2 regions of the Pseudoalteromonas sp. TP27 genome follow, and region 1 is predicted to be linked to the other one. Evidence: predicted binding sites of a transcription regulator. Region 1 holds the regulator's gene; the other holds the start of a gene.
What was found. Region 1 encodes ArgR, which controls arginine synthesis, uptake and breakdown. Its sites were predicted from a motif close to ANTGAATANNTATTCANT; they were not measured.
Positions count from the first base shown of each region.

Region 2: the regulator ArgR is predicted to act here: its motif matches at 1,114-1,131, upstream of gltB (glutamate synthase large subunit).

Region 1 is NZ_JARDAK010000002.1:323,587-328,075, reverse strand. It holds gene PX700_RS03785 (ABC transporter ATP-binding protein) at 1-517, shown strand, start outside; gene PX700_RS03780 (Dyp-type peroxidase) at 566-1,465, shown strand; gene argR (transcriptional regulator ArgR) at 1,482-1,949, opposite strand; gene mdh (malate dehydrogenase) at 2,175-3,107, shown strand; gene ispB (octaprenyl diphosphate synthase) at 3,194-4,165, opposite strand.
Region 2 is NZ_JARDAK010000001.1:351,716-356,204, reverse strand. It holds gene PX700_RS01565 (2OG-Fe dioxygenase family protein) at 1-654, shown strand, start outside; gene gltB (glutamate synthase large subunit) at 1,233-4,489, shown strand, end outside.

The sequences.
Region 1 (4,489 bases):
CCGCCGAATTATAAAGGCAACTCAGGTATCTGCTGTGTTTGTTACACACTCAAAAGAAGAGGCGTTTGCCTTTTCAGATACACTTGCCATTATGCATCGCGGTAAAATTGAGCAACAAGGCACGCCTGAGCAGCTTTTTGCAGCGCCATGTTCAAAGGAGGTTGCAGAGTTTCTGGGTCAGGGCATATACTTAAGCGCAGAAGTGTTAACCGCAACTGAATACAGAACACCATTTGGTTTAGTCGAATCTTATGTTGAGAGTAAGCATAACGTAAGCGTAGGGCTTATATATGTGCGCCCTCATCAAATAGAATTAGTGGCAGATAACCAGAGTGACAAGTTCAGCAAGCGAGCTACAATCATAAGTCGTCGCTTTATTGGTTCGGCGTATGTTTATTCGCTTGTTATTGATGAACAAGAAATTGAAGTTGCTGCACAATATGGCCAGTCATTTGAAAATAATGAACAGGTTATAATAAAAATAAAACCTCACACGGTGAATTTTTTCGAATCGTAATTAATTTGTTATTCGCTGTGTTTTTATCTGTAAAACTAAGGAATAACAATGGCGCAAGCGCAATCAGGGATTTGTGCTGAAGCAAACTTACACGGTTTGCACTTATTTTTTAATGTGTTTGATGGTCAAGATGAATCACTTCGCGCAAAGTTAAAACAAGTAAGCGCTATTGAAGAAGAGTTTAGCGATCAATTTTCAGAATCAATGCTCTCTTGTATGGTTGCTATTGGTGCCCAGTATTGGCCGCATATCCTCCCTGAATACATCCCAAGCGAATTACAGAGCTTTCCTAATATAAACCACAGCGATCACCAAATGAGCGTACAACCGTGCGATTTATTTGTGCAAATTCGCTCTGACCGTGAAGACGTTAACCATTTATTTGCGCTGCAAATTTTAAAACTATTTGCCCCCGATGTTGAGCTGGTGGAGCAAATTCGTAACTTTCGCTTTTTAGATGGTCGTGATTTTAACGGTTTTATTTATGGTGGCGACACCGCGCATGGAAGAAAAAAGCGCGCTACGGCTTTAATTAGTAACCCTGGCAATTTTGAAGATCAGGGGAGTTATATTCATGTTCAGCGTTATAAGCATGACTTAACTATGTGGCAGCATTTATCATTGAGTGAGCAAGAACAAATAATGGGGCGTACGCGCCTTGATAACACACTAATTACCCCCGCGATTGAAACCAGCCATGCTTCGCGAAGTGAGCTAAAAGACGAAGACGGCCAACCGCTACTATTAAATCAAAGCATGCCTTATGGCGATGTATATGAGCAGGGAATGTTATTAATTACATGTGCTTGTACGGGTACTGCATTTGAAAAAGTACTTAATAGCCGTTTAGGGGAAGGAGATTGTTACGACCACTGGCTTGATTTTACTCAAGCCGATATGGGTTCTGCTTTTTTTGCACCTTCAGTCGGGTTTTTAAAACAGATTTAGTTTACTAATTTAGTTATTAAACCGTATCAAATAAAATGCGAACACGTTCAAGCGTTACGTCTATTTCAGATATTTTAGCTGGGGCGATAAAAATAGTATCGTCGCCTGCAATTGTGCCTAGTACGCCATCTGCTTTACCTAATGAATCTAATAAGCGCGCAATAAGCTGAGCCGCACCAGGGCTGGTACGAATGATGATCATCATTTCGTTGTGCATAATGTCGATTACTAATTGGCGTAACGGGCTCTTGGCCGTAGGTACACCCATTTCAGCTGGTAAGCAGTAAACCATTTCTTGTTTAGCATTACGTGTGCGTACAGCGCCAAATTTACTTAACATGCGTGACACTTTACTTTGGCTAATGTTGTCAAAGCCTTGATCTTTTAACGCATCAACTATTTCGCCTTGAGAGCCAAAGTTTTCTTCTTTTAAAAGCGATTTAAATGCTTTTACTAGTGCTTCTTGTTTATCTTGTGGTTGCATAGTCTTCATTCGTTTTTGTTATTTATGCCGTAAATTCTACACAATAATGAATAATTATGCAGCAGTTGTTTAGTTAACTTGCCAGTTTGATGCGTTAAATCACAAAAGTTTACGACTATGGTCGAAAATATACTTGAAATAGACAGGATAAATTTGTTTTTAGTCGCTAATTTCATTATCTTAAGAGCCACAAATGTTTCCTACCTCAAATTACGGAGAATTCCAATGAAAGTTGCTGTATTAGGTGCTGCAGGCGGTATCGGCCAAGCGTTGTCTTTATTATTAAAAACAGGCTTACCAGCTGGCTCTGAATTATCACTTTATGATGTTGCACCAGTAGTACCAGGTGTTGCGGTTGACCTTTCTCACATCCCAACAGATGTTAAAGTAGCAGGTTTTGGCGCAGATGAATTAAACAAAGCGCTTGAAGGCTCTGATATCGTTCTTATCCCAGCGGGTATGCCACGTAAACCAGGTATGGATCGTGCTGATTTATTTAATGTAAATGCTGGCATCATCAAAACGTTAGCAGAAGGCATTGTTGCTAGCTGTCCTAAAGCGTTAGTAGGTATTATTACTAACCCAGTAAACGGCACAGTTCCAATTGTTGCTGAAGTATTTAAAAAAGCAGGTACTTACGACGCTAAACGTGTATTCGGTATTACTACGCTTGACGTTATTCGTTCAGAAGCATTTGTTGCTGAACTTAAAGGCGTAGACGTAGCAACTGTTAAAGTACCAGTAATTGGCGGTCACTCAGGAACAACTATTCTTCCTCTACTTTCTCAGGTTGAAGGTGTTTCTTTCACTGATGAAGAAGTTGCTGCACTTACTCCACGTATCCAAAATGCGGGAACTGAAGTTGTAAATGCTAAAGCCGGTGGCGGTTCAGCTACATTATCAATGGGCGCAGCTGCTGCTCGTTTTTGTATGTCTTTAGTTAAAGGCCTACAGGGTGAAGACGTTGTAGATTACGCTTACGTTGCTGTTGAAAATGGCGATGCAGAGTACTTTGCACACCCAGTACGTTTAGGTAAAAACGGCGTAGAAGAAATTCTTTCTTATGGCGAACTAAGCGCATTTGAAACAAAAGCAAAAAATGACATGCTTGAAACACTGAAAAAAGACATCAAAGAAGGTGTTGATTTCATGGCGTAATAGCCAAAGTAGAATAACAAAAAAGCCTGCATTTGCAGGCTTTTTTATTGCTCAGAATTAATGTCACACTGTGTAACTAGTTAAAACTAGTGGTCGCGGTCAACCGCAATACGTGCAAGGCTTATGAGCGCTTGCTTATAGTCAGACTCTTCTAAAAAGTCTAAACACGCAATGGCTTTGTCAGCTTCAAGCTCTGCTTTTTGCATTGTAAACTCAAGCGCATTGGTTTGCTTTAGTGCCGATAAAATTTCTTCTAAATGCTCCATACCATTGCAGTGCTCTATTGCGTCACGAATAAGCTGCGTTTGCTGCTCGCTACCATTTTGCATAGCATAAATAAGTGGAAGCGTTGGTTTGCCTTCAGCTAAATCATCACCAATGTTTTTACCCAACTGCTCAGCATCTGCATTGTAATCGAGTACGTCATCCACTAACTGAAACGCAGTCCCTAAATGCATGCCGTACAGGTTTAGTGCATCAAGCGTGGTTTGATCTTGCTCAGTGATAATAGCAGCAAGCCCTGTAGCGGCTTCAAACAACTTAGCCGTTTTAGAGTAAATAACCTGCATATAACTGGCTTCGGTTGTATCTGGGTCGTTGCAGTTCATTAGCTGCAATACTTCGCCTTCAGCAATAATGTTTGTTGCATCGGCAAGTACTTGCATAACCTGCATTTTTCCAAGGCCAACCATAAGCTGAAATGAACGAGTGTAAATAAAGTCACCAACCAATACGCTAGCGGCATTACCAAATTCAGCATTTGCTGTAGGCGTGCCACGTCGTAAGTTTGATTCATCAACAACATCATCATGCAATAGCGTTGCTGTATGAATAAACTCAACAATTGTTGCAAGCGTTATGTGATCTTTACCCTGATAACCGAGTGCTTTGGCCGCTAAAATCGCCAGCATGGGACGAACGCGCTTGCCGCCACTGCTAACTATATATAAACCAAGCTGATTAACTAACGCCACATCTGAGCGCATTTGCGCATGTATAAGTTGATTGACGTCATTCATATCGCTTTCGATTAACGCCTGGATAGCTTTTATATCCATTGATCTCCGAGCCAATTTTTATGTGTGAACGGCGCAGATTGTACAACAAAAAATGCACTAGCTCGATATTTTGTGACGATTGATTGAAAAAACACTATTAAAGTACTTAATTTAGCCTGAATTAGCCAAGATAACTGATTAATTGCTAATCAATATACCCTTTACGGTGTGCTTAGATATTAAGCTGTGAGGGTTATATTTGAGTGCATTAATTTATTTCGTCCAAGAGTTAAAAAGCGCTTGGCAAAAGGGCTAATTAATATAAAATGGGGTAAATATTGAATTGCTCTCAAAGCAGCTACTTTTTATTCATTTTAATTACAA
Region 2 (4,489 bases), on a different contig from region 1:
TTAGCTGAATGGCAACATTACCTAGAAGACTTACCGAGAGATACTTATGTTGACGCGCGGTGGAAAAGGATGTCGTGGATTTACTTGGATCAATCAGGCGAAATTAATACCCTTGATGATTGTCCTATGGCGCAAGGTGGAAGCTATAATGATGCACAAACAATGGCAGACAAATTACGGTATTATCCGGCTTTAGATAGAGGGTTTTTAGCGCGAAATGATGTGCAATCATTTATAAAAGCATGGGCTGCGCTTTGGGGTATTAATCCCGAAGAGCCAATTTTAATGCAGATAAATGGCATAAAAGGAGCGCAGTCGATTGACCCTCTTCAAGGTCAAGGAATTCATCAAGATGGTAGTCAGTTTTTAAGCATACTGGTGGTAAGCAGGGAGAATGTAACTGGAGGGGAGAATACGCTTTATGAGGATAAAGCCGGTCAGCGAAAAATAACCCACACAACCTTAGTACCGGGTGAAATTATGCACATTAGAGATAATGAAGTATTTCATAATGTATCATCTATAGAGCCTCTAAAAGATGATATCCCTTTTGAACGGTTTGTTATTATCATAAATTGCCGTTTTAACGACGCTTTCCAAAATAAGATATTACGTCAATATTTCCCAGATGTCGTGCTTAATCAAGTTAGTTAAAAAGTTAGTTAAGTTGGCTGGTAACGCTAAGCCAACGATTTGCTAAACAGTGTATTTCTATTAATAGGGATACACTGTTTAAATAGTATATTGGTCATGTGAATAATATCTCAACTTAGATTAATGTAGTAAATAAAAATTCATTATTAATAGATTAAAAATGCCGCAAATTATAGTAACTATACTCATCATCATCAAAATAGAGGGAGGTTAAACCTAAAATTTACAAAAAGAGAATAAAACTATCTAAATGTAACTGAATAGCTTACCTGTAATTGAATACTTATTCACTGAAGCCCGGATTTACGTTTACGTAAGCTGTCGCTGTAAGGTCTCGTGTTTTTTACAGTCTGTTAAACTTGACACCAGTGTCATGAAAAAATAGCGGTTGAAATAACGCTAAATGTTAAAAATAATGATAAAAAGAAATCTTGCTATGAAGTGAGAAATATTCAAGAATGTGAATATGTATTCAAAGTGCTATTGACTCTATTTAAGATAGAGGCTAGTTTTGTCCGTCTGTTAGCAAATCGTCGAGCAGTTCATCCACGCTAACAGTGCAGCAAGGGGAGGGGTCTATGTTATACGACTCAAAGTTAGAAAAAGAAAATTGTGGCTTTGGCTTAATAGCCCAAGTTAATGGTCAAGCTAGTCATAGGCTTATTCGTACTGCTATTACGGGGCTTGATCGCATGCAGCACCGTGGTGGTATATCTGCCGATGGTAAAACAGGTGATGGCTGTGGTTTATTATTACAAAAACCAGATAGCTTTTTCCGTGCTATAGCTAGTGAACATAATTGGCACTTAGGCAAAAACTACGCAGTAGGTATGATTTTTTTAAATTCAGACCCTGTTTTAGCGCAAGCTGCAAAACAAATACTTAGCGAAGAATTAGAAAAAGAAACGTTAAATATTTTAGGTTGGCGCGTTGTGCCAACCGACCCATCAATGCTCGGTCCTATTGCTGTACAGCAATTACCAGGTTTTGAACAAATTTTTGTTAGCGCGCCAGAAGGTTGGCGTTCTAAAGACTTAGAGCGTCGCTTATATGTAGCACGCCGCCGCGCTGAGAAGCGTATTGTTGATGACGAAGCTTTCTATATCGCAAGTCTATCTGGTTTGGTAACTATCTATAAAGGCTTAATGATGCCTGCAGATTTACCAAATTTTTACCTAGATTTAGCTGATATTCGTATGACGAGTGCGATTTGTGTTTTCCATCAGCGCTTTTCTACTAATACTCAGCCGCGTTGGCCTTTAGCTCAACCTTTCCGCTATTTAGCACACAATGGTGAAATTAATACTATTGAAGGTAACCGACAGTGGGCACGTGCACGTTCATATAAGTTTGCGTCACCGCTTATTCCTGATTTACAAAGCGCAGCGCCGTTTGTAAACGAAACCGGCTCTGATTCATCAAGCCTAGATAATATGCTTGAGCTATTTTTAGCTGGTGGCATGGATTTATTCCGCGCTATGCGTATGCTCGTACCACCGGCATGGCAGAAAAACCGTGCAATGGACGACGATTTACGTGCATTTTACGACTTTAACTCTATGCATATGGAACCATGGGATGGCCCGGCAGGTATTGTTATGTCGGATGGTCGTTTTGCGGCGTGTAACCTTGACCGTAATGGATTGCGCCCAGCGCGTTATGTAATTACACAAGATGGCTTTATTACGCTTGCATCAGAAGTGGGTATTTGGGATTACACTGCCGATGAAGTCGTTGAAAAAGGCCGTGTTGGTCCAGGTGAATTATTAGTTATTGATACTAAGCTTGGCAAAATTTGGCACTCAGATGAAATCGATCAAGATTTAAAGTCTCGCCATCCTTACAAGTCATGGCTTGAGGAGAACGTTAAGCGTTTAGTTCCATTTGAAGAGCTGACTGAACAAGACGCCGGTAATCGCTCATTTGATGACGAAACGTTAGTTAAATATCAAAAAATGTTTGGTTATACCAACGAAGAACTTGATAGCGTTATTCGTGTAATGGGTGAAAATGGCCAAGAAGCAACCGGCTCAATGGGTGATGACACGCCATTTGCAGTGCTTAGTGAAGGGCATCGTTCGCTTTATGATTACTTCCGCCAAAAATTTGCACAAGTAACAAATCCACCTATCGATCCACTGCGTGAAAACCATGTAATGTCGCTTGCTACATGTATTGGTAGTGAACAAAACGTATTTAACGAAACAACAGGCCACGCTAAGCGTCTACAGTTCGATACACCAATTTTAATGTACGCAGACATGCAGCAGCTATTAAATGCTGATGAAGCGCATTACAGCTACTGTAAAATTGATATTACCTACACAGTTGAAGAAGGTTTAGAAAACGCGGTCACGCGTATTTGTGACCAAGCACAAGAAAAAGCAGCCGCTGGCTGTATTATGCTTATTTTAACTGACCGTAACTTTGATGAAGTAAATTTACCAATTCCAGCAGCTATGGCTGTAGGTGCTGTACAAAAACGTTTAGTTGATAACAACCTTCGTTGTGAATCAAACGTTATCATTGAAACCGGTAGCGTACGTGATGCACATCAGTTTGCTGTGTTATTAGGTTTTGGTGCTACAGCAATTTACCCATACCTAGCGTATGAGTCGCTTGTTGCGATGAGCGACAGCAAAATTATTAATAAATCGTACTGCGAGGTGACTCTTGCTTACCGTAAAGCCATTAATAAAGGCTTATACAAAATCATGTCTAAAATGGGCATAAGTACGGTTGCATCATATCGTTGTTCAATGTTGTTTGAAGCGGTTGGTTTATCTGACGCTATTGTTGAAATGTGCTTTAAAGGTGTTGCAAGTCGTATACAAGGTGCATGTTTTACCGACTTTGATGACGATCAACAAAGTTTGCATAAACTTGCTTTAAGCAAACGTAAATTATTAAGCCACGGCGGCTTGTTTAAGTACGTACATGGTGGCGAGTATCATGCTTATAATCCAGATGTAATCCAAACCCTGCAAAAAGCAGTTCGTTCTGGTGAATATAGAGATTACAGTGAATATGCAAAACTTGTTAATACGCGTCCTATTGCCACTTTACGTGACATGCTTGCGCTTAAAATTCCAGAGCAAGGCATTAGTATCGATGATGTAGAGCCTGCAGAAAACCTATATAAGCGTTTTGATTCAGCGGCAATGAGTATTGGTGCATTATCGCCAGAAGCGCATGAGGCGCTAGCAATTGCAATGAACCGCTTAGGGGGTTGTTCAAACTCTGGTGAAGGCGGCGAAGATAAGCTGCGTTATGGTACCGAGAAAAACTCGCGTATTAAGCAAGTCGCTTCAGGTCGATTTGGCGTAACCCCGCATTACTTACGCAGTGCTGACGTTATTCAAATTAAAGTAGCGCAAGGTGCAAAACCAGGCGAAGGCGGTCAATTACCGGGTGAAAAAGTAACCCCGTATATTGCTAAGCTTCGTTATTCTGTTCCAGGTGTTACATTAATTTCGCCACCACCACATCACGATATTTACTCAATTGAAGATTTAGCACAGCTAATTTTCGATTTGAAACAAGTAAACCCTAAAGCACTTATTTCTGTAAAACTGGTTTCAGAACCAGGCGTAGGAACCATTGCAACGGGTGTTGCTAAAGCGTATGCCGATTTAATTACTATTTCTGGCTACGACGGCGGTACAGGCGCAAGCCCACTTACTTCAGTTAAATATGCAGGTAGCCCATGGGAACTAGGACTTGCAGAAACGCAGCAAGCCCTTGTTGAAAATGGCCTTCGTCATCGTATTCGCTTGCAAACAGATGGTGGCTTAAAAACGGGTTTAGATATAATTAAAGCGGCAATTTTAGGTGC